DNA from 3 places in the Shewanella indica genome. Region 2 is predicted to be linked to each of the others. Evidence: riboswitches for the same ligand, from Rfam matches in the RefSeq annotation. Region 2 holds a riboswitch; each other region holds the start of a gene.

Region 1 (7,209 bases), 1.7 Mb from region 2:
CAGACGGTTATGTAACCCAGTTGACCCTGAGACCGGGAATGATGGTGGTGCCCATGCCCTTCAGGCCTGTGATGACCTTTGTCCATCAGGAGGAGCGCTTCTTTGTCGGCGCCTTTAGGCAAAACTCGCTGCTGCGGCTGAAACCCGGTTTCAAGGCCGAGCTGATCTTCCGCGCTCTGCCGGGCAAAGTGTTTCAAGCCGAAGTGGTCGAAGTGCTGCCGGCCATAGGTGAATCTCAGGTGCAGGCGCAGGGGCAGCTCTATGGCTCGTCACAAATTCGCCTCAACGGCCGACCTCTGGTGAAACTCAAGCCGCTGGATGACCTGAGTCAGTATCATTTGCCACTGGGTACCAATGTGGAGATCGCCATCTATTCCGACAGCTTTGAGCATGTATCAATCATGCGTAAGGTATTGATAAGGATGAAAAGCTGGCAGAACTATCTCTATCTGGATCACTGAGACTCCTTATCTTCGCGCAAGCCTTTGGCAAGAGTAAAAAGCCCCGGAAAAACTCCCGGGGCGTTTTGGTATCCCATCTCAGCCTCAGCCGATGGCGGCCTCGGGAGCCGCCTGGAAACGCCTGGCGTGGTAGAGGCAGAAGAGTGCAAACCAAGCGGCACTCACCAGGAAACCGGCCAGGGTGGAATGCAGCAGCCCCATGGCCAGATAACCGAGCGCTGCCCCGAAGGCGACTGTCAGGGCATAAGGCAACTGGGTCAGTACGTGGTCTATATGGTGACAGCCGGCACCGGTGGCCGACAGAATACTGGTACTGGAGATGGGCGAACTGTGATCGCCAAACACAGCGCCGGCCAGCACAGCCGACAACATGGGCAGCAGGAGTTGGATATCGCTGGCGGCAGCCATATCACCGGCGAGCGGCAACATGATACCGAAAGTGCCCCAACTGGTGCCTGTGGCAAAGGCCATGGCGCAGGAAAGCACAAACACCACCACAGGCAGCAGCCCTGCGGGCAGGTTGCCGTTAGCCAGGCTAGCGAGATATTTGCCGGTTTCCATGTCACGCACCACGGCGCCTATGGTCCAGGCAAACAGCAGTATATTGATAGCCGGCAACATGGCCATGACGCCTCTGGGGGCGGCGCGCAGCCAAGTGGATATCCCAAGGCCGAGACGCAGGGCCAACAAGCCGGACACCGCCAGGCTGCAAAGGGCGCCATAAACCAAAGATGAGCCCACATTGGTATGTTCAAAGGCGCCCAGCACACTGAAGGCCTGACCATTGGCGGCCAATACCTGAGCCCCGGAGTCCAGCATGAAATAGATACTCGCCGCCGTCAGTGTCACTATCGGCAACACCATATCCAGCATGCCGCCGCGGCTGTCGGCCGGGGCTTCCATATCCAGCCCTATGGGCCTGCCCTTGGATTCATCCCAGAGCTTACCTTCGAGCGCCCGCTGCTCATGCTGTCGCATCGGCCCAATATCCAGTTGGAAAGCGATCACCACCACCACCATGATCAGGGTAAATACCGCATAGAGGTTCATGGGGATCATCTGCACAAAAGCGGCGATCGGGCTCTGCTCTGTCACCCCATGGGCCACGAGTATGCCGCCCACCAGGGCGATGATATAGGCTCCCCAGGAAGAAATGGGCATCAATACGCATACGGGCGCCGCAGTCGAGTCCAGCAGATAGGCCAACTTGGCGCGGGAGATCTGGAATCTATCGGTCACAGGGCGGCAAATGGGCCCCACCGACAGGCTGTGGAAAAAGTCGTCAATAAAAAAGGCAAACACCATCAAGCCGGTGAGCGACTTGGCGCCCTTGCGGCTCTGGCAGCGCCTGGCGGCCCATTCGGCGAAGGCCCGGGTCGCACCCGAGGCGGTCATCAAGCTGATAAGCCCACCCAGCAGCAGCATAAACAGCAACATATTCAGGTTATCGCTGTTGGGAGCACCATCGACCCAGAAGATTTTCAGCACACTGTCAAACAGGTAGCGCAGCGATTGCAGCGGTGAAAACTGCTGCAACATCAGGCTGCCGGCGACTATGCCTACCCCAAGGGAGAGCAGTACTCTACGGGTGATGATCGCCAGCGCAACCGCCAGCAGAGGAGGAACTATGGACCAGGGAGAGTCCGCAAAATGCATGATATTCATGATCTCTTTACACCAAGAAAGGTGGAGATCTACCGATAGGATCGAAGAAACTCAGACCAAGGAGGGCAGAAACTTCTCAGCTCCTTCAGGTAGCGCTCCATAGTGGATGACTATGGCAGTCCTGCACCTGTTAGATACAGAACCAGCAGCTAGGTTTGATGGCCTGGCTACTTCGGCGCCGACTCCTTTCCCCGGGCCTCAAAGGCATCACCCTCTTCCCGGTTACTTTTAGGCAGCGCGCCTCTACTCAAAGGTATTCGACTGGCATTCTAACTATCACAGCCCCAATAGCAAGCCGGATTGCGCCTCTGGCGGTAAATATCCCGCTAGGCGGGCATTAAGCCCAGGGGAAGTGACTCATGTCACGGCCTAGCAATACCGGCACCGCTTGTTCACGAGCCACGGTTAAAAACTGCTTCGCTCCATCAGCGAGCCAACGGCTCTCCCCCCGATGCTTACCTCAGTCACGCAGCTTGTAGCTGACCTCGACCCTGTCGGAGAAGGTTACCTGGCCATACTCATAGCTCTGGTTGATAGCACCTTCGGCCATCATGGCGGCCTTGTACATCACAGGACGCACCGGGCCTTGGTCGAAATAACGAATCGACCAGACGCCATCGAGTTTCTCGCCGAATCCGGCCGCCAGTTCACTGGCCTTTTGCTTGGCATCTTCAATGGCCGCCTGCCGCGCCTGCTTGCGCATCTCGGCTTCTTTACTGGACTTAAGGTTGATCTGGTTCACCTTGTTGATCCCGCCTATTAACGCCGAGTCCAGTATGGGATTGAGCTGATCCAACTGTTTCACCAACACTGTCACACTGCGACTGGCGCGATACCCCTTGAGCTCGGGCGCCTTGTCCTTGAGGTAAACATACTCAGGTTGCAGATTCAGATTGGCGGCGGCAATCGACTCCTTGGCGACCCCGGCCTTGAGCAGGCGCTCGATAAAAGCGGCCACAGCCTTGTCGGATGCGGCCTTGGCCGCCTTGGCATCAGATTCGCTTAATGACACTTCAACATGGATTTCGGCCATATCGGGCTCAACCTGTATCTGGCTGACGCCTGTGGTTTCCAGCAGAGGTCTATCCTGAGCCAGTACTGAGTGGCTCATCAGAGTAGCGGGTAACAATGCGCCTATCAGCGCCAGATTCAGCAGAGATTTTTTCATCTTGGTTCTCCAAAAAGTTCGCTTTCGTTGACCATAGAAACGCAGCCGGCTGACAAAAGGGTTAAAAAAATCAAAAAATTTTTCAACGACGTTTTGAAGCGGCAACCGAGATGGCAACATAGAACATAAATTAGCCAGCCCAACTGTACCTTTTCTATGGCTGAGGTATAATCGCCGCCAATTTTACCGGCACCCAAGCGTGCTCCATCAGCTTTAGCATTGCGGAAAACAGCTCTTGAAGAAATCAGTCGACATTTTTGATCCCAAGCAGACCACGACTCTGGACACTCCGGCCAAGACTCTGGCACAGGAAAACAGCCCTGCCGAGGCCCAAACCAGCGGCAATCGCATCGGCTTTGTCAGCCTGGGCTGCCCCAAAAACCTGGTGGATTCCGAGCGGATCCTCACCCAACTGCGCATCGACGGCTATGAGGTTACCAACAGCTATGACAATGCCGACCTGGTAATAGTCAACACCTGTGGCTTTATCGATGCCGCGGTGGAAGAGTCGCTGGATGCCGTGCGTGAAGCGCTGGAAGAAAACGGCAAGGTGATAGTCACCGGCTGCCTGGGCGCCAAGGAAAACCAGATCCGCGAAGTGCATCCGGATGTACTGGAGATCACCGGCCCCCACAGCTATGAAGCCGTGCTGAACCATGTGCACAAATATGTGCCCAAGCCGGAGCACAACCCCTTCACCTCGCTGATCCCGCAAGCCGGCGTTAAGCTGACCCCCAAGCATTATGCCTACCTGAAGATTTCCGAAGGCTGCGACAACCGCTGTACCTTCTGCATCATTCCGGCGTTGAGGGGCGATCTGGACAGCCGCAGTGTCGGCAGCGTGCTGGATGAAGCCAAACGCCTGGTGGAAAGTGGCGTTCAGGAAATTCTGGTCGTCAGCCAGGACACCTCGGCCTACGGCAAAGACAAGGGCGGCCGCACCGATTTCTGGAACGGCATGCCGGTGAAGCAGGATATCACTACCCTGGCCCGCCACCTGGGCAAGATGGGTGTGTGGGTGCGCCTGCACTATGTCTACCCTTACCCTTGGGTCGATGAGCTGATCCCGCTGATGGCCGAAGGACTGATCCTGCCCTATCTGGATCTGCCACTGCAGCACGCCAGCCCTCGCGTGCTCAAGATGATGAAGCGCCCCGGCCGGGTCGACCGCCAGTTGGACGCCATCAAGAAATGGCGTGAGATCTGCCCGGATCTGGTGATCCGCTCAACCTTTATCGTCGGCTTCCCCGGTGAAACCGAAGAAGACTTCGAAATCCTGCTGGACTTCCTGCGTGAAGCAAGGCTGGACCGAGTGGGCTGCTTCAAGTACTCGGAAGTCGATGGCGCCGTGGCCAATACCTTGGCCGAGCTTATCAGTGAAGAGGTCAAGCAGGACCGCTATGAGCGTTTCATGCAGGTGCAGGCCGAGATCAGTGCCGAGCGGCTGGCGCGCCTGGTAGGCCGTGAGCTGGATGTCCTTATCGATGATGTGGACGAGGAAGGCGCCATTGGCCGCTGCTATGCCGATGCGCCTGAAATCGACGGCATGGTATTCTTAAACGGTGAAGTGGAACTAAGCCCAGGGGACATGGTGCGCGCACTGATCACTCATTCTGATGAGCACGATCTGTGGGCCGAACTGGTGCAGATGCCGGAATAAACTCTCCCAACACCTTGGAGAAATCTTTATTGAGGTGTCAGCAGGGTGAAAAGATTAGAGTCATAAAATCAAAAGGGGCAACACCCTGTTGCCCCTTTTGATTGCGTCCTTTACGACTGTATGATCCTTTGCCCTTCTTCGGCTTCTCGCTGCGACAGCGAAACAGTGAACTGGTCACCACCGCCTTGAGGGCATTATCTTTGATCTGTCCACGACCGGATTCATGCTCCAGCTGTGCAGTCTGCTTAATATGTTTGGCCATATCGGCTCCTTATTTCAATTGGATGAGACTTGCCCGGCCATACCGGACAAAAATCGCGCAAATATTATCCTCTTTTATTAAAACAACCAAGTATCGACTCCAGGAAAATATCACGAGTATTTTACCTATGCTATCAACCCGCCTCATCATTCAGCCTGCGTCAGCCCCACCCGAAGGAGTTATTCTGTGATCATAAAGTTCTGTTTGACACTGCTGACGCTCGCTTGTGCGACACAAGTATTTGCCGCAGAAAATTGTGAGTTAACCATGGGGTATCGCACCAATGCCCGGCCACCCTTTATTGCTCAGGCCCCGGATAACAGCGGCCTCTATCTCAGCCTCTATCAAGAGGCAGCAGCCAGAATAGGTTGTAGTCTCAAGGTAGTGCGAGCGCCGAAAAAGCGTATCCTACGGGAAATAGCCAAGGGCAGTATCGACTTTTATCCCGGCTTGGCCTTCTCCAAAGAGCGCCACAACTACGCGCATTTCATCGTCAACGGCCTATCTGAACGCTATATCGGCGTCAGCCGCAACGACTTGAGTGACATCACCTCACTGCAGCAATTGGTGGATAAACAATTGGTGCTGCTGATCTCCCCCGGTAGCTATCAACTGGGTGGTTTACCGAACAAATTAATAGTGCGCAAACCACCGGATATGGGCACAGATTCGGCGATAACCTTTCTCAAACAGCATCAGGGGGATTTCTATATCTACGATGAATCTACCCTGAGATACTGGCTGCAAAATCATCCTCAGCACGGGCTAAAACTACATCCCAACTGTTGCGATAACAGGCGGCAAGGACACCTGGGGTTCTCACGCAATAGCCGTTACTTCAGCGCCGAAGTAAATCCCAATTATGTTGCCGCCAAACCGATATCCATTGGCAACAGCCCTTGGGAACTAAAGTCAGGCAGCATAGCCTACGCACTGCAGCAAGCCTTGTCTGAAATGGCCAACAGCGGTGAAACCAAGCGGCGTTATCAAGACTATATGCAGCAAGTATCACAGCCTGCTGCGGCGCCTTGGTTTCCCTAAGCTGAAACAAGGACTCATAGTTACGCTGGTTCAGCCTGAGTCCAGCATGCCAGGAGTACACTGGCGTTTTGGGCCGCGAAGAGTTAATCAGATGTTTTCCCGTAAGCCGTTAACGCCACAGGCACAGTTGGACTTGGCCATGAACTTGATGGCCGAAGAGGAACAGCACTTGAAAACCGCGCTGGAACTGGTGCTGAACAGTAGTCAACAAGCGATAAACAAGCGCCTGCAGCGGGCCAAAATTGATGCCGAAATCTTCCCGCCGGTTCACCGGGACTATCTCAATGCCATGGCACTGCAACATCTGTTCACTATCTTGCATCAAGGGGATGAACACAGAGCCCACAGTATCTGCAATAACTTAAAAGAGCTCAGCCAATATCTGCCACCCGGCTTTGAGGATAGTAACTCGGGTGAGGAAGCATATCACCCTGCATGATGCCCAATAAGCCCATAACGTTTTGATAAAAATGAACATGCCAAAAAGCCCGCATTGACAGCGGGCTTTTACAAGCGTTTTTAGCCATTTCCCGGCTCAGTTACCGGCTATCTTCATCTCATCGAGCAATATTGCCCCGGTACGGATGCTGGAGCGCAGATCCCTGTCGCTGGAAACCGCCTGCATGGAGCGATACATCTGCTTCAGGTTACCGGCTATGGTGATCTCCTCGACCGGGAACTGGATTTCGCCATTCTCGACATAGAAGCCGGCGGCACCACGGGAATAGTCGCCGGTAACCATATTCACGCCCTGACCCATCACCTCAGTGACTATGAGCCCGCGGCTCATGGAACGCACCAATTCATCAAAACTGTGGCCGGTATCGGCCAGCGTCCAGTTATAGATGCCGCCGGCATGGCCGGTATTGACCAGTCCCAGCTTGCGCGCCGAGTAACTGGTCAGCAGATAACTCTCCAGTATGCCGTCACGGACTATGTCACGCTCACGGGT
Region 2 (7,209 bases):
GTGGCCACTCTTCGGCCAGTCCGAAGAAGAAGTACTCTCCGGGCACCACCAACACGCCCCTGGCTTTCAGGCGTCGATAAAGTTCCATGGCACTGATGGGCAGGCCTTCAAACCAGAGCCAGAGGAAAATCGCGCCCTCGGGTTTATGAATTCTGAACCTGGGGTCCGGCAGAGCCTGTTGCAGCATGGCCACGGTTTGCTGCGCCCGCTGCAGATAGAAAGGCCGCACCACTTCATTACCGAGCCGCAGCATATCACCACGGGCTATCATCTCTGTCGCCATCGCCGGGCCCATGCTGCCCGGTGCCAGTGAGATAATACCGTTGATATTGGTCAGCGCCTGGGTGATGGCTTGGTTGGCTATCACTATGCCGCAGCGCAGCCCAGGCAGCCCCAGCTTGGAGAGACTCATGCACAACACAGTGTTGTCATTCCAGAAAGGAGTCACATCCTCAAACAGAATATTGGGGAAAGGTGAGCCGTAGGCGCAGTCGAGGATCAGCGGGATCCCGTGCGCTCTTGCCAGCTTATCCAGCTTATCCACCTCTTCATCGGTCAGCACATTGCCTGTGGGATTGGTCGGTCGTGAAACACAAATAGCGCCGATATCGGCATCGACTTTAAGCCTTTCAAAGTCGATGTGGTACTTGAACAAGCCGCCATCCAGCTTGGTAATTTCCGGTTTGAAGGTACGAAACAGTTCATCTTCCAGACCGGCATCACTGTAGCCGATATACTCAGGAGCGAGCGGCAGTAAGATCTTGCGTTTTTGCCCCTCGGCAGTGGTACCGGCAAATAGATTGAACAGCGCGAAAAACGAGCTCTGGCTGCCGTTGGTGAGGCTGATATTGTTTTTGGTCAGCGACCAACCGTAGGTATCGTTAAGCAGCTTGGCCAAGGCATTGAGAAAGGCATCTTTTCCCTGCGGGCCATCATAGTTGGTCATGGCCGCGAGCAACTCGCCCTTGGCCAGCATATCGGCACTGAGCTCGGTAAAATAGTCGAGCATGGAGGGGATGGCCGCCGGGTTACCGCCCCCCAGCATAATCGCCCCCGGAGTGCGTAGCCCTTCGTTGAGATCATCCATCAACTGGGTGATACCTGTATAACGGTTAAACTTGTCGCCAAACTTGGAAAACTGCATTACTTCTATCCGCAGACTCATATCAAGAAACAGAACTTATTTAGTAACAGGAACCGCGGCGGATTACACCTTAAAAGTTTTTTAGTTGCGTGATACAACTCAATATTTTCCAAGCTTAAATGACTACAAACGCCCCGAGTAAGAGTTACATGGTCTTTTGAGAGTAGATTTTTGTGCGCCAGCGAACATTTCGCCGACACCGACTTGTTGATCCATTATCTGGGGCACACACTTAAAAACAGGAGAAGCAGCCAGAGGAGCAGCGGGTGTCAGCCTCAAAACTGAGTGAACTAAAGCAGCAACAGCAGAGTCTGTTAGAGCAGGAATTGATGCGGGAGCAAGCCGGTTCCCTGGGCGTTGCCGGCAAGAAGCTGGAACAGGCATTGCAGGATTATCAGCGCCACCATCACCTGTCACCGAGAAAGAAAGCGGAATACATCAGTGTGGTGGCCGATGCCGTTTATAACCTGATGTTGACCCGGGAGCTACTCGGCTTTATCGATAGCAATCTTGAGTGGGTTTGCGGCCAATATGACATTCCGGATGCCGTGCTGCAGCATATGGCCTTGAGCTGAAAAGCATCAAGGCCAGCTTGAGGCAAGGAAGGTGCGAACCACGCCTTGCATCCAGGCCCACAAGCCGACGCAGAGCACACATGGGACTTGTTCGCCCCCTCCCCAACTCACCAAGGCGAGTTGGGTCGCAGCCACAGGTGCACTGTCACTTCATCCCTGTCGTGGTAGAGGTGTTTACAAGCCAGCTTAAACTCTGTGATGCCGTTTTCTTTGAGAATGGCCTGCATATTTTCCAATATGGTGCTCACCTCTTTGTAACGGCTCTTCATCGGCAGTTTCAGGTTAAAGATAGCCTCTTTGAACCAGCCATTGATGGCCCAGGCTTCCATCAGCTCGGCCACCCTGGCCGGCTTTTCCACCATGTCACACACCAGCCAATAGATGTTCTTGCGCTTGGGCTCAAAACGGAAACCATCGGCCTGGAAGTGAGTCACCTGGCCGGTTTCCATCAAACCTGCATCCATGGGGCCGTTGTCGACGGCCGATACAAACATGCCGCGGCGCACCAACTGATAGGTCCAGCCGCCGGGACAGGCGCCGAGATCCACGGCGTTGAGACCGCTGCGCAAACGCTCTTCCCGCTGCGGCTCGGGAATAAAGTGATTGAAGGCCTCATCCAGTTTCAAAGTCGAGCGGCTGGGCGCATCGGCGGGAAACTTGAGCCTGGGGATCCCCATAAAAAACGGTGACGAGTTATGGCTGTAGGAATAACCGGCAAACGCTTTGCCCGGTGCCACAAAGCACACATGGATTATCGGCCGCTTGGGGTTTTCCTTGGCCAGCAGAGTACCACTCTGTTTCAGCGACTGACGCAGCGGCACGGTAAACTTACGGCAGAAGGTCAGCAGCTCTTTGGCTTCGTTGGTATCCGGAGTTTCGACCCTGAGCTCACCGCCCTTGCTGACATCTTCAAGCGCGGCGGTAATTGGCCCTACCCTGTCTTCCGGAGGCAGGTCGCTGAGCAGATCGCCGCAAACAAACATCTGCCGGGCAAAGATCAATGAGTCCAGCGCCAGTTCCTGTGCCAGGGTATCGGCTTCCCCTTCGGCAAAACATTGAAAGATCACATAGGCATCGTTGTTGTTGGCCTTGACGAAACCACCGACATTGAGCAGTGCCGCCCGATTTTGGATCTCGGCCGCGCACTCTTTTTCATAGCCGGCACGACAAAACAGAAACAGGTTGTTCATTGGTATTTCCAAACAGTGAATCTTACCGGAAAGCCTCCGGCAACTGGCGAAGGCGGCAAGTATATCAGAAGCCTTTTCCCATCGCAGGTTAGTTATTCCATTCCTTGTTGGACTTTAAACCAGCATTAATCTTGATCAGGTATTCAAATACGGCCGAACTTGATGCCGGCACACGACTCTTTACCAAAGCCAACTCCCAAGCTGAATCAAGTAAACGAAATGGCATTACAACAAAACACCCGCCATCAGGGCGGGTGCTGTTAACGCAAGCTATTGGGTGGCAGCTCAGGCATTAGTATTCTTGGGTTGTTGCCATTTGAGCCACACCAATCCCAGCAGGAACAATACACAGCTACAGGCAAGCCCCAACCATACCGACTCGGTAAAACCGAGCACTATATAACCACCGAGGGAAATAAGCGCCACCAACACCGCATAAGGCAGCTGAGTCAACACGTGATCGATATGATGACAGCCGGCACCTGTAGATGACAGAATCGTGGTGTCCGATATCGGCGAGCAGTGGTCGCCAAATACAGCACCGGCCAGCACGGCCGCCAACATAGGCAACATCATACTGCTGTGGCTGCCCATAGCCATATCGGCAGCAATCGGCAACATGATCCCGAAAGTGCCCCAGCTGGTGCCGGTAGAAAAGGCGGTAAGCCCAGCCAAAATAAATAACACGGCCGGCAGCAAGGCAAAGGGAATATTGCCACTGGCGAGACTGGCCATAAACTTGCCGGTTTCCAATGAGCCTATGATCCCGGCTATGGTCCAGGCAAACATCAGAATATAGATGGCCGGCAACATAGAACGGGCACCCGAGGTGAGCGCCTTGAGGATCATCTTGGCTTCAATCTTCTGGATAAAGGCCAGCAGCAGCGTTACCACCAGTCCGATGGAAGCGCCAAAAAACAGTGACGAGCCCACATCGGTTTTCTCAAAGGCACCTATGATGCTGAAAGGCAGGCTTTCTGCCGCCAGGGCATCGGCGCCGCTGGAAACCATAAAGTAGAAAGTCGCCACCACCAAGACACCTATGGGCAGGAACAGGCCGTGCACCTGACCGGTTTCCGCCTCGGGCAGATCGGCATTGGCACCGGGAGGCAGTCCCTTGGACTCATCATAGAGATTGCCTTTACGGGCATTAAGCTCGTGTTTGCGCATGGCGCCGATATCCAGCTCCATATAGGCCACGCATAGCAAGAGCGCCAGGGCAAACAGGGCATAGAAGTTCATCGGGATCATCTGCACGAAAGCGCTCAGATGTCCGGTCTCGGTAAAACCATGAGCCGTGAGAATACCGCCGATAAGGGCAATAATATAGGCACCCCAGCTGGAAACCGGCGAGATAACGCACACAGGCGCTGCGGTTGAATCCAAAAGATACGCCAGTTTGGAGCGGGAGATATAATATCTGTCGGTCAGCGGTCTAGCGATACTGCCCACCACCAGGCTGTTGAAGTAGTCATCGATAAACACCACACAACCGAGAAACATGGTTAGCAGCTTAGCATCACGACGATTGCGGATATGCTGTCTGGCCCAGTTGGCAAAGGCTCTGGCAGAGCCACTAACAGTAATCAGTGCAGTGATCATTCCCAGCAGCACCAGGAAACCCAGAATATACAGGTTCCAGGCATTAAAAGCGCCATCGTCCCAAACCAGGGAAAGCACCCTTTGCCCCAGATAAACCCCGGTATCCAACACCGACCATTGATTGAGCAACAAGGCTCCGATCAGTATTCCCAGCCCTAGAGATAACAACACCCGCCGGGTGAAGATCGCCAATAAAATTGCCACAACCGGCGGCAACAAAGAGAGTGCCGAGTCGGCATAACTTAGTACTGTCATTGAGTCTTGTTCTTCGTTAAATACGAATGGAGGGCAACTGAACTGGTGGGAAAAGGCAAAAACATACCGAGTAGCACCTGTCCTTTCAGTAGCGCTCCATAGTAACGTCAATCTGTCATCCCGACAGAATATACTATGGCAGTGCTGCCCCTATTTGGTAACAGCCCCAGCGGTGGACTTTGATGAGTCGCAACCCCTTCGGCACCAAATCCTTTCGCGATACATAAACGGAATCACCCTGCTTACCGCTACTGATATTTAGTGCGCCTCTACTTCTCAGGACGCCTGATTTCAGGCGTGAGGCACATAAAAACATAGGCGGCTTTGAGGATGCTACCCCAAAGCCGCCTATCGTGACCTAGATCACAGATTAAATCAACTCGTTCAACTTGGGCACCACATCAAACAGATCAGCTTCCAGACCATAATCGGCAACCTGGAAAATAGGCGCTTCAGGATCTTTGTTGATAGCCACTATGACTTTTGAATCCTTCATCCCGGCCAGATGCTGAATCGCTCCGGAGATACCCACAGCAATATACAGCTCTGGCGCCACAATTTTACCTGTCTGACCGACCTGCAAATCATTGGGAACAAATCCGGCATCTACGGCGGCCCGTGATGCACCTACGGCGGCGCCAAGCTTATCGGCCAAGGTTTCCAGCATGGCAAAGTTTTCGCCACTGCCCATACCGCGACCACCGGAAACAATCACTCTGGCACTGCCAAGCTCCGGACGAGCCGACTCGGTCAAACTCTGAGAGACAAAGCTGCTCTTGGCGTCAAAGACGCTGTCGAGCTGATTGATTTCAGCTGAACCTGTCTCGGCAACGGCGTCGAAGGCGCTGGCGCGCACTGTGGCCACTTTCTTGTTATCCAGACTCTTAACGGTCGCCATGGCGTTACCGGCATAGACGGGACGGACAAAAGTATCGGCATCGATCACCTTGGTGATCTCAGAAAGTTGAGCCACATCCAGCAAAGCCGCCACTCTTGGCAGTATATCCTTACCCTGGCTTGAGGCTGCAGCCAGAATATGGCTGTAGTCGCCACTCAAAGACAAGATGAGCTCACCAATATTGTCGGCAAGATGAGCACCATAGGCAGGATTATCGGCCAACAGTACTTTACTGACACCTTCAAGCTTGGCGGCGGCATCGGCTGCGGCCTTGCAATCCTGACCGGCAACCAAGAGGTGAATATCTCCACCTATGGCTTTGGCCGCGGCGACGACTTTGGCTGTGTCCTGTTTCAGGCTGGCATTATCGTGTTCTGCTATTACTAATACGGCCATTTAGATCACCTTCGCTTCGTTTTTCAACTTGTCCACCAGCTCCTCAACGGAAGCCACCATCACACCCGCCTGACGGCTGGCCGGCGTTGCTACCTCCAACACCTGTACGTGCTGCTTGAGAGTCACTTCCAGATCCTCAATGCTCATGGTTTCCAGCGGCTTGCGCTTGGCCTTCATGATATTGGGCAAAGAAGCATAGCGAGGCTCATTCAGACGCAGATCCGCTGTAACTACAGCCGGTAGAGGCATGGACAGAGTCTGTAAACCACCATCCACTTCACGGGTAACCAGCAAAGTTTCACCTTCCAGCTTCACTTCAGATGCAAAGGTTGCCTGAGGCATACCGGCGAGCGCTGCCAGCATCTGTCCGGTCTGATTGTTATCACCATCGATGGACTGCTTGCCGATCAGAATTAGCTGCGCCTGCTCTTTGTCCTGCACTGCCTTGAGTAACTTGGCAATAGAAAGGGGCACCAGCTCTTCATCGGTTTCAATGTGAATGGCACGGTCGGCGCCCAGAGCCAATGCGGTACGCAGTTGCTCCTGTGCCGCCTTGGGACCTATGCTGACAACAACGACCTCAGAAGCACTGCCGGCTTCTTTTAGACGTACGGCTTCTTCTACCGCAATTTCACAAAATGGATTCAACGCCATTTTCAGGTTGGCTGTTTCAACGCCTGTATTGTCAGCCTTGACCCTGACCTTAACATTGGCATCGACCACACGTTTTACTGGCACCAATACTTTCATAGGGTTTCCTTCCTACACCTTGTATCTTATGTGGATTACGTACCGATGATACCAGATACATCAGTACAGGATGGCTCAACTTTACGTGCTGTTGACGTTAACGTCAACAGTAGTTTAAACGCTCGTTTGCCAATTCTGTCACACTTTATGGTCAGTTTTTTGAACACTTGGCAACTTTTATGGTCGTAGAATTGAAATAAATAAAGAAATTAATGTCAATTGACGTAAAAATATTTGATCCTGACACTTATAGTTTCTATTATTTATAGCGATATTCACCTTAACCCAATTTATAAATTAGCGTGGGACCTAAATACTTATGAGCGATTTTCTTGATATATTGACTCACGGCCGTCGTTTTAAAGCCGCAGTAAAAGAGTTAAGCGTTGCAGATCTGCG
Region 3 (7,209 bases), 2.1 Mb from region 2:
TCGTCGTGGCATGATCAAGGATCAGGAAGCTGGTTTGACTGGCGTACGTGTTAAGGCTGATGTACCACTGGCAGAAATGTTCGGTTACATCGGTCACCTGCGTACCATGACTTCTGGTCGTGGTCAGTTCTCCATGGAGTTCTCTCACTATGCTCCATGTCCTGCCAACGTGGCTGAGACTGTTATCGCAGAAACCAAGGCTCGTAACGCAGCCAAGAAATAAGGATTAATTATCCTGATAAAAACCCGCCTTGATGGCGGGTTTTTTTGTGGGCGAATATCCAGTGCCACTAAGCCAGCAGAATCAAGTTTGTACTCAGTTCGGCGGATGCCGCTGAATATCAATGGGCAATCGTATGGCAACTGTTTCCGAAACTGGCATATGTGGCAAAGGAGCTACCTAAGATAAAGGAGCTATCTAAGATAAAGGCGCTGGGATTGGCAGAGCATTACCGTGAGGAAATCACAGCAAATATCAGTAGAAGGGGGAGTGGTGATAGCAGATAAACAAAAGCCAGCTCGATAAGCTGGCTTTGTTCAGGGCCGATAACGCGTGTTTATCAGTCTTCCAGATTACCGCAGAAACGGTAGCCTTCGCCGTGGATGGTGGCGATGATTTCCGGTGTATCAGGCACACTTTCGAAGTGCTTACGGATACGGCGGATAGTCACATCAACAGTACGGTCATGTGGCTTAAGCTCACGGCCGGTCATCTTCATCAGCAACTCGGCGCGGCTGAGGATCTTGCCTGGGTTTTCCACAAAGTGCAGCATGGCGCGGAATTCGCTACGCGGCAGCTTGTAAGACTCACCCTGAGGGCTGACCAGTGAACGGCTGTTGATCTCCAGGCTCCAACCATTGAAACGATAATGTTCCACGGCGGCCTTTTCTTCAATTTCAGCTCCTGAGCTGTTGACACGAGTCAGCAGGTTGCGGGCACGAATAGTCAACTCACGAGGGTTGAACGGTTTGGTGATGTAATCATCGGCACCGATTTCCAGGCCCAAGATCTTGTCTACTTCGTTATCACGACCGGTAAGGAAGATGAGGCCGATATTGTTGATTTCGCGCAACTCCCGCGCCAACAGCAAACCATTCTTACCTGGCAGATTGATATCCATAACCACCAGGTTCACCTTGTTTTCCTGCAAGGCTTTGTGCATCTCTGCGCCATCATTGGCTTCGGTTACCACATAACCTTCTGCCTCGAAAATACTTCTCAGCGTGTTACGGGTAACGGCTTCATCTTCAACGATCAGAATGTGCGGGTTTTGCATGTTATTTACCTAATTAAATCAGTTTATCTAACCATGAGCGCGGGTGACGCTCCGCTATACTCTCTAAAACGCCAACATTCACAGGGTTCACGTAAGTGCTGTTCAAAACTGAAATGAAACGGCAACACACTTCATGATTAGCAAAAAGTATGCTCTCCACCTGGAGAGGCGCGAACTGTACTCTCTAGGATTCCCAGTGGCGGGATTTAGTTCCTGAAAGACATGGAAAATCCAGAAAATGCGATCTTAAAACCAGATTACATTTGGTACAGAGTCGTTATCATTAGAGACTTATGCTGTCGCGTAATGGCGCTAGCCTGGTCACACGCTTAACTCTAGGTCTCTGTCGATACAATCCATTGTACTAGGATTAGGCATTTGTTAACAAATGAAATGTTAACAAATTAATGTTTAACTATGATCTAAGTCACAAGTTTTTATGTTAGATATTGAAACTTAAGCGTTTTGTGTTTTGTCTTACTGTGAGCTTGCTCACGGGGCTAGGGGATTTCGTAAGCCTTTGCTAGAATAACTCCGGTTCATTAGAGACAGATACTACAATGGATGCTGCATTTGAAAGTCTCTGGCAGTACTACCAGAGCGCATGCTTTTTTTTGACTCAGTCGTTTTCTTCCGCTGTTCCTTTTGCCATTGTCACCGCCCATAACCCTCTGGGGCAAAAATTGACTTCCTGCCAGAACCGTCTTCTCGATCGGCAATTACAAGGTGATATTGATAAGCTCGGCATACCCTATCGGGCCATTATAGGTGCGGCTGAGGATCTCAGTCATATGGAAAAAAGTTGGGCCCTGTTTTTGGATAAGGCTGCGGCAATCGAACTGGCATTCAAGTACCGTCAGAATGCACTTTATTATGTGGATAAAGGCTTACTGACATTAGTGCCCTGCCATAAAGGCAAGCATGAAATAGAGCTTGGATTATTTGCAAGCCGAGCTCGTTTGGTCAATGAATTACCTGAACTTAGTGATAAATAAGTTGAGGATATTTCATCGGATGCAAATTAGCATTGACTTCATAAGGGCTTTATTGCTAATTTTTTCATCCCTTTCGCAAGAAAGGAACAGAAGAGGAGCGTTAACTAGGTAGTGAGTCAGAGGAAACCAATTTCCTATGACGGCTCATGAGGGAGATTAACGCCGAGGTCGGGATGCGTATTGGTAACGCTCTCCGGTCGGTTGGTCAGGCTGAATCCTGGCGGCTGTCACCTGGTTTTTGGTGGAGAGCTTCTGGTGACGATCGCTTTGTCCCTACTTTGGGGTGCGTTATCTCAGCACCAGGCTCTTCGAACGTTATCTGTTCGGAGCTTAACTCATGAAGTCTATTCTCGTTGTCGACCTTTCCCTGTCACCTGCCTGTGGGGGAATGCGCTGATGTCTCTTGTTGTTGCCAAGTTTGGCGGTACCTCAGTTGCCGATTATCAGGCGATGAATCGCTGTGCCGATATAGTGCTTGGAAATTCGGCTACTCGTCTGGTTGTGGTGAGTGCATCCAGTGGCGTAACCAATCTGTTGGTGGAGTTGTCTCAGGCAGACATGGGGGATGAGCGCCGTCTCAAATTATTGAAAGATATTGCCAGCATTCAATATGCGATTCTGGACAAACTTGGTAGACCTGCTGCTGTTGCCGCGGCGCTGGATGCCTTGCTCAGCCGTATGGCAACGCTCAGTGCCAAGCTGTTGCAGGGGCCGAGTAATGCTATGGTTGATGAGATCCTGTCCCTTGGTGAGCAATGCTCTTCAGCGCTGTTTGCCGCGGTATTGAGAGAACGCGGTGCCAAGGCCAGCGCCTTTGATGTGCGTCAGGTGATGCGTACCGATAGCCATTTCGGCAAGGCCGAACCACAAATCGCCGAACTGAAGCGACTGGCGACAGAGAAATTACAACCCTTGCTTGAGCAGCAACTGTTGGTGACCCAGGGGTTTATCGGTGCCGATGCCGAGGGGCGAACCACTACCCTTGGGCGTGGCGGCAGTGATTATTCCGCGGCTCTGTTGGCAGAAGCTTTGCAAGCCGATGCGGTTGAGATCTGGACCGATGTAGAAGGGATTTACACCACAGATCCCAGACTGGCTCCCAACGCCAGGCCTATCGCAGAAATCAGTTTTAATGAGGCGGCGGAGATGGCTACTTTTGGCGCCAAGGTGTTACACCCTGCCACCATCTTGCCGGCGGTGCGCCAACAGATCCAAGTGTTTGTCGGTTCCAGTCGGGCGCCGGAAAAAGGCGGCACCTGGATCCGCCATCAAGTGGAAGATGAGCCGGTATTCAGGGCCGTTGCCGTGAGACGAGATCAGACCCTGCTTAACTTGCATAGTTTGCAGATGTTGCATGCCCAGGGCTTTTTGGCTGAGACCTTTGCTGTGTTGGCGCGGCACAAGATCAGTGTCGATCTCATTACCACCTCAGAGGTGAATGTGTCGCTGACCCTGGACAAAACAGGCTCAGATTCAGCCGGTAAGGGGCTTCTGACCGAAGCTCTGCTGCAAGAGTTATCGCAAAACTGCCGGGTGCGGGTGGAAGACAAGCTGGCTCTGGTGGCGATCATTGGCAACAAGATAGCCACTACCGCCGGGATCTGTCGCCGGGTATTTGAAGTGCTCGAACCCCATAACGTCCGAATGATCTGTCAGGGCGCCAGTCCACACAATCTCTGTGTCTTGGTGTCTGAAGCCGAAGCCGGTGATGTGGTGGCCGCTTTGCATCGTAACTTATTTGAAGGTGCTCAGGATGCAGCTTGAACACCTGCAGGTTGGGGAGCTGGCCGCAGGTCAGCCTATCACCATCCCCATATATCGCTTCAAAGGCACCGGTCACTCGGCGCCCAGCGTCTATATTCAGGCCAATGTGCATGGCGCCGAGGTACAGGGCAATGCGGTGATTTTGCAATTGTTGCAGTACTTCAAGGCGCATCCGCCTCTGGGAGATGTCACTCTGGTGCCTTTGGCCAACCCCTTGGGGATCAACCAGAAAAGCGGTGAGTTTACCTTAGGCCGCTTCGATCCCATCACAGGTATCAACTGGAACCGAGCCTATCTTGAGCAGGTCGTCCATCTGGATGACTGGTATCCGCAGTATAGTGAGCTGCCGGAGCAAGCACTGTTTGATGCTTTTCGTCAGCTTCTCATTGCCAACTGTGAACAGGCATTGGCCAATCCCTGGGGAGTGACGACCGGCCAGAGATTGGCGCTCAATCTGCAGAAACTGGCACATGGCGCTGACATAGTGCTGGATCTGCACACCGGCCCCAAGTCCTGTAAACACCTTTATTGTCCCGAGTATGAGCTGTCAGCTGCCGACTACTTTCATATTCCCTACACCTTGGTGATGCCTAAAGGCTTTGGCGGTGCCATGGATGAAGCGGCCTTTAATCCCTGGTGGCAACTCAGCGATTATGCCAAGAGTAGGGGGCGAGATCTAAAAGTCGCAGTATCGGCCTTTACTTTGGAGCTTGGCAGTCAGGAGCGTATCGATCTTGCCGATGCCAGTCGGGATGCGGAAGGGATATTAAGTTATCTGAGCTATAGAGAGGTGATAGCCCAAAGCGTACTGCCGCAGGTGATGCCGCGTTTTGCTTGTTTGCTGAAAGACTATCGAAAGTTTCACGCACCTATGGCGGGTATGGTGGAGTATCTGGCCGAGCCGGGAGTGCCTTTGCCCGCCGGCGCGCCTCTGGTCAATATTCTCAGGCTCGATCGAGTCGATGTTGGCACAGAGGTTACCAAGCTCTCACTTGAGGAAGATGTGATCCCCGTGCTGCATTTTGCCTCGGCGTCTGTGCACCAAGGGACTGAGCTCTACAAGGTGATGACCAACTACTTTACTCTTTCTGATTAAGTTAGGTCCCGGTGTGAGCCGGAGTTTAACGTCTATCATTCTGTAAATGGCTGATAAATTGTAATTTTTTGTGTATTTGTTTTTCAATTGTATCCATAGGTGTTACAAATGTTTGGCGCCCTTGTATTTAGGGTGTTTTTAAAACGGAAACATAAAACAACAATAAACAGTCTTAATGGGAGTAGACAATTGAAGAGTCAAGTTGCAATAGCTGTTTCAGCAGCGCTGTTATCCATGTCATGCCATACCCAGGCCGCGCCGTTGAGCGTTTCAGATCCATTTATTTCTTCAGATCTGCTTAGTGCATCCAGCGGTCGCAAAGGACAACAGCAAGAGATGGGGCAACATAAGTTTGTCAGGGAACCAGGACTTGCTGAGGGGAAATACACTTATATAGTGCGCCTTAAAGATCCCTCTGTGGCGAATTATGCCGGTGGTATTGCCGGGCTTGAAGCCACCAGTCCACAGCGAAGTCAAGGGTTGGCGTCCCAAAAGGCCCCCAAGCTGAATACCGCCAGTGTGGCGGTGAAGTCCTACGTGAAGTATTTGAATGCCAAGCAACAGAACTTTTTAATGAGTGCTGCGGCCCAAGGGGTTCAGTTACAGGCTAAGGTCAGGTATCACTATGCCTTTAATGGGCTGGCGGTCACCATGGATCAGCAGCAGGCAGAAGCCCTGTCCAAGTTACCCGAAGTAGCTTTCATTGAGCGGGAAAGCCTTTATTCAATGGATACCGACAGCAGCCAGAACATGATAGGTTCTCCCAAAGTGTGGGACGGCAGTGCTACAGGGACTCAGGCTATGGGGGAAGGGGTCATAGTCGGGGTGATCGATTCGGGGATCAACAGTGATCATCCATCCTTTGCGGATATTGGGGGTGATGGTTATGACCATACCAATCCCTGGGGACAAGGTGTCTACGTCGGAGACTGTGCGGTAGAGTTCTCTGACATGTGTAACGATAAGCTGATCGGAGTCAGAAGTTATCCTGAGATTACCGATAGTTATGATGATGGGGAGGTCTTTGGTCCAACACCTCCTGCCAAGAATGGTGAGGATTATGGTGGTCATGGTTCTCACACTGCCGGTACGGCAGCGGGAAATATCCTTAAGAATGTCCCTTATGTTGTCGGTGAGGTCGGTGAGGCTCAAGGGGATGGCATTGAGACCGGACTCGAGTTTACACAAATCTCCGGGGTCGCTCCCCATGCCAATATTGTTGCCTATCAGATCTGCCGTCCGGGCAACAATGGCGATAGATACTCAGGTTGCCCCACATCGGCGATTCTCAAGGCGTTGGATGATGCCATTGCCGATGGAGTGGATGTGATCAACTATTCCATCAGCGGCGGTGGTTTCCCTTGGGCCAGTTCCACTGAAATGAGCTTCCTGGCAGCCCGTAATGCCGGCATTTTCTCTGCCGTGTCGGCCGGAAATACCTCTGCATCGGTTAATCAAGTTCCCTTTTCTTCACCCAAGAATGCGCCTTGGTATACCTCAGTCGCGGCATCAACCCATAACCGCGAAGTGCGCTCCACTCTCGAATTCAACGGTGACCTGCTGGATTACACTCAGGGAACCGGGCCGGTGATTACTACAGACATCAGCGCACCTTTGGTGTACGCCGGTGACTTGGCTGCTGATAATTTCGAAGGTTGCAACGCCTTTGCCGCCGATGCGTTCAAGGAGCAGTTGGCGCTGATTAAGCGCGGCGGCTGTAACTTCGCCGACAAGGTCAATAATGCCAAAGAGGCGGGTGCAGTAGGGGTTATTGTCTTTAACAAAGACGGTGAAGGCAACGTCAGAAACAAGATGTCCGGACTTGGTAACACCAGTATCCCTTCTGTTTTCATCGGCAATATTGACGGTTTGGCCGTCGTGGATGCGCTGGCGGCCACGCCAGGCTTGGTGGCCAAAATCAATGCCACTCCATCGGCCGTTGAGCGTCAGGCCGATGTGTTGGGAAGTTTCTCTCTACTTGGACCAAACCGTTACTTCGACGTGATTGCGCCGTCGATTTCAGCTCCGGGTGTGGACATCTATGCCGCTTACGCCGATGAACAGTATGGCCATGAAG

Evidence for each region. A riboswitch is a leader RNA that binds a small molecule or an ion and turns the genes downstream of it on or off. The one in region 2 is predicted to bind lysine.
Region 1: another riboswitch for lysine. It lies ahead of SIL79_RS04750 (Na+/H+ antiporter NhaC family protein); the one in region 2 lies ahead of SIL79_RS12490 (Na+/H+ antiporter NhaC family protein).
Region 3: another riboswitch for lysine. It lies ahead of lysC (lysine-sensitive aspartokinase 3); the one in region 2 lies ahead of SIL79_RS12490 (Na+/H+ antiporter NhaC family protein).

Annotation. Positions count from the first base shown of each region.
Region 1 covers NZ_JAWXXR010000001.1:1,030,975-1,038,183, forward strand. The annotation lists gene SIL79_RS04745 (HlyD family secretion protein) at 1-461, shown strand, start outside; gene SIL79_RS04750 (Na+/H+ antiporter NhaC family protein) at 546-2,126, opposite strand; lysine riboswitch at 2,209-2,380, opposite strand; gene SIL79_RS04755 (oxidative stress defense protein) at 2,587-3,294, opposite strand; gene rimO (30S ribosomal protein S12 methylthiotransferase RimO) at 3,530-4,954, shown strand; gene SIL79_RS04765 (ribosome alternative rescue factor ArfA) at 4,992-5,216, opposite strand; gene SIL79_RS04770 (substrate-binding periplasmic protein) at 5,403-6,257, shown strand; gene SIL79_RS04775 (hypothetical protein) at 6,349-6,696, shown strand; gene pmbA (metalloprotease PmbA) at 6,793-7,209, opposite strand, start outside.
Region 2 covers NZ_JAWXXR010000001.1:2,773,882-2,781,090, reverse strand. The annotation lists gene SIL79_RS12505 (valine--pyruvate transaminase) at 1-1,144, opposite strand, end outside; gene SIL79_RS12500 (hypothetical protein) at 1,411-1,719, shown strand; gene rlmM (23S rRNA (cytidine(2498)-2'-O)-methyltransferase RlmM) at 1,827-2,909, opposite strand; gene SIL79_RS12490 (Na+/H+ antiporter NhaC family protein) at 3,195-4,766, opposite strand; lysine riboswitch at 4,848-5,046, opposite strand; gene SIL79_RS12485 (electron transfer flavoprotein subunit alpha/FixB family protein) at 5,137-6,060, opposite strand; gene SIL79_RS12480 (electron transfer flavoprotein subunit beta/FixA family protein) at 6,061-6,810, opposite strand; gene SIL79_RS12475 (H-NS histone family protein) at 7,130-7,209, shown strand, end outside.
Region 3 covers NZ_JAWXXR010000001.1:673,866-681,074, reverse strand. The annotation lists gene fusA (elongation factor G) at 1-223, shown strand, start outside; gene arcA (two-component system response regulator ArcA) at 561-1,277, opposite strand; gene SIL79_RS03130 (DUF3293 domain-containing protein) at 1,838-2,272, shown strand; lysine riboswitch at 2,355-2,532, shown strand; gene lysC (lysine-sensitive aspartokinase 3) at 2,669-4,036, shown strand; gene SIL79_RS03120 (succinylglutamate desuccinylase/aspartoacylase family protein) at 4,026-5,132, shown strand; gene SIL79_RS03115 (S8 family serine peptidase) at 5,322-7,209, shown strand, end outside.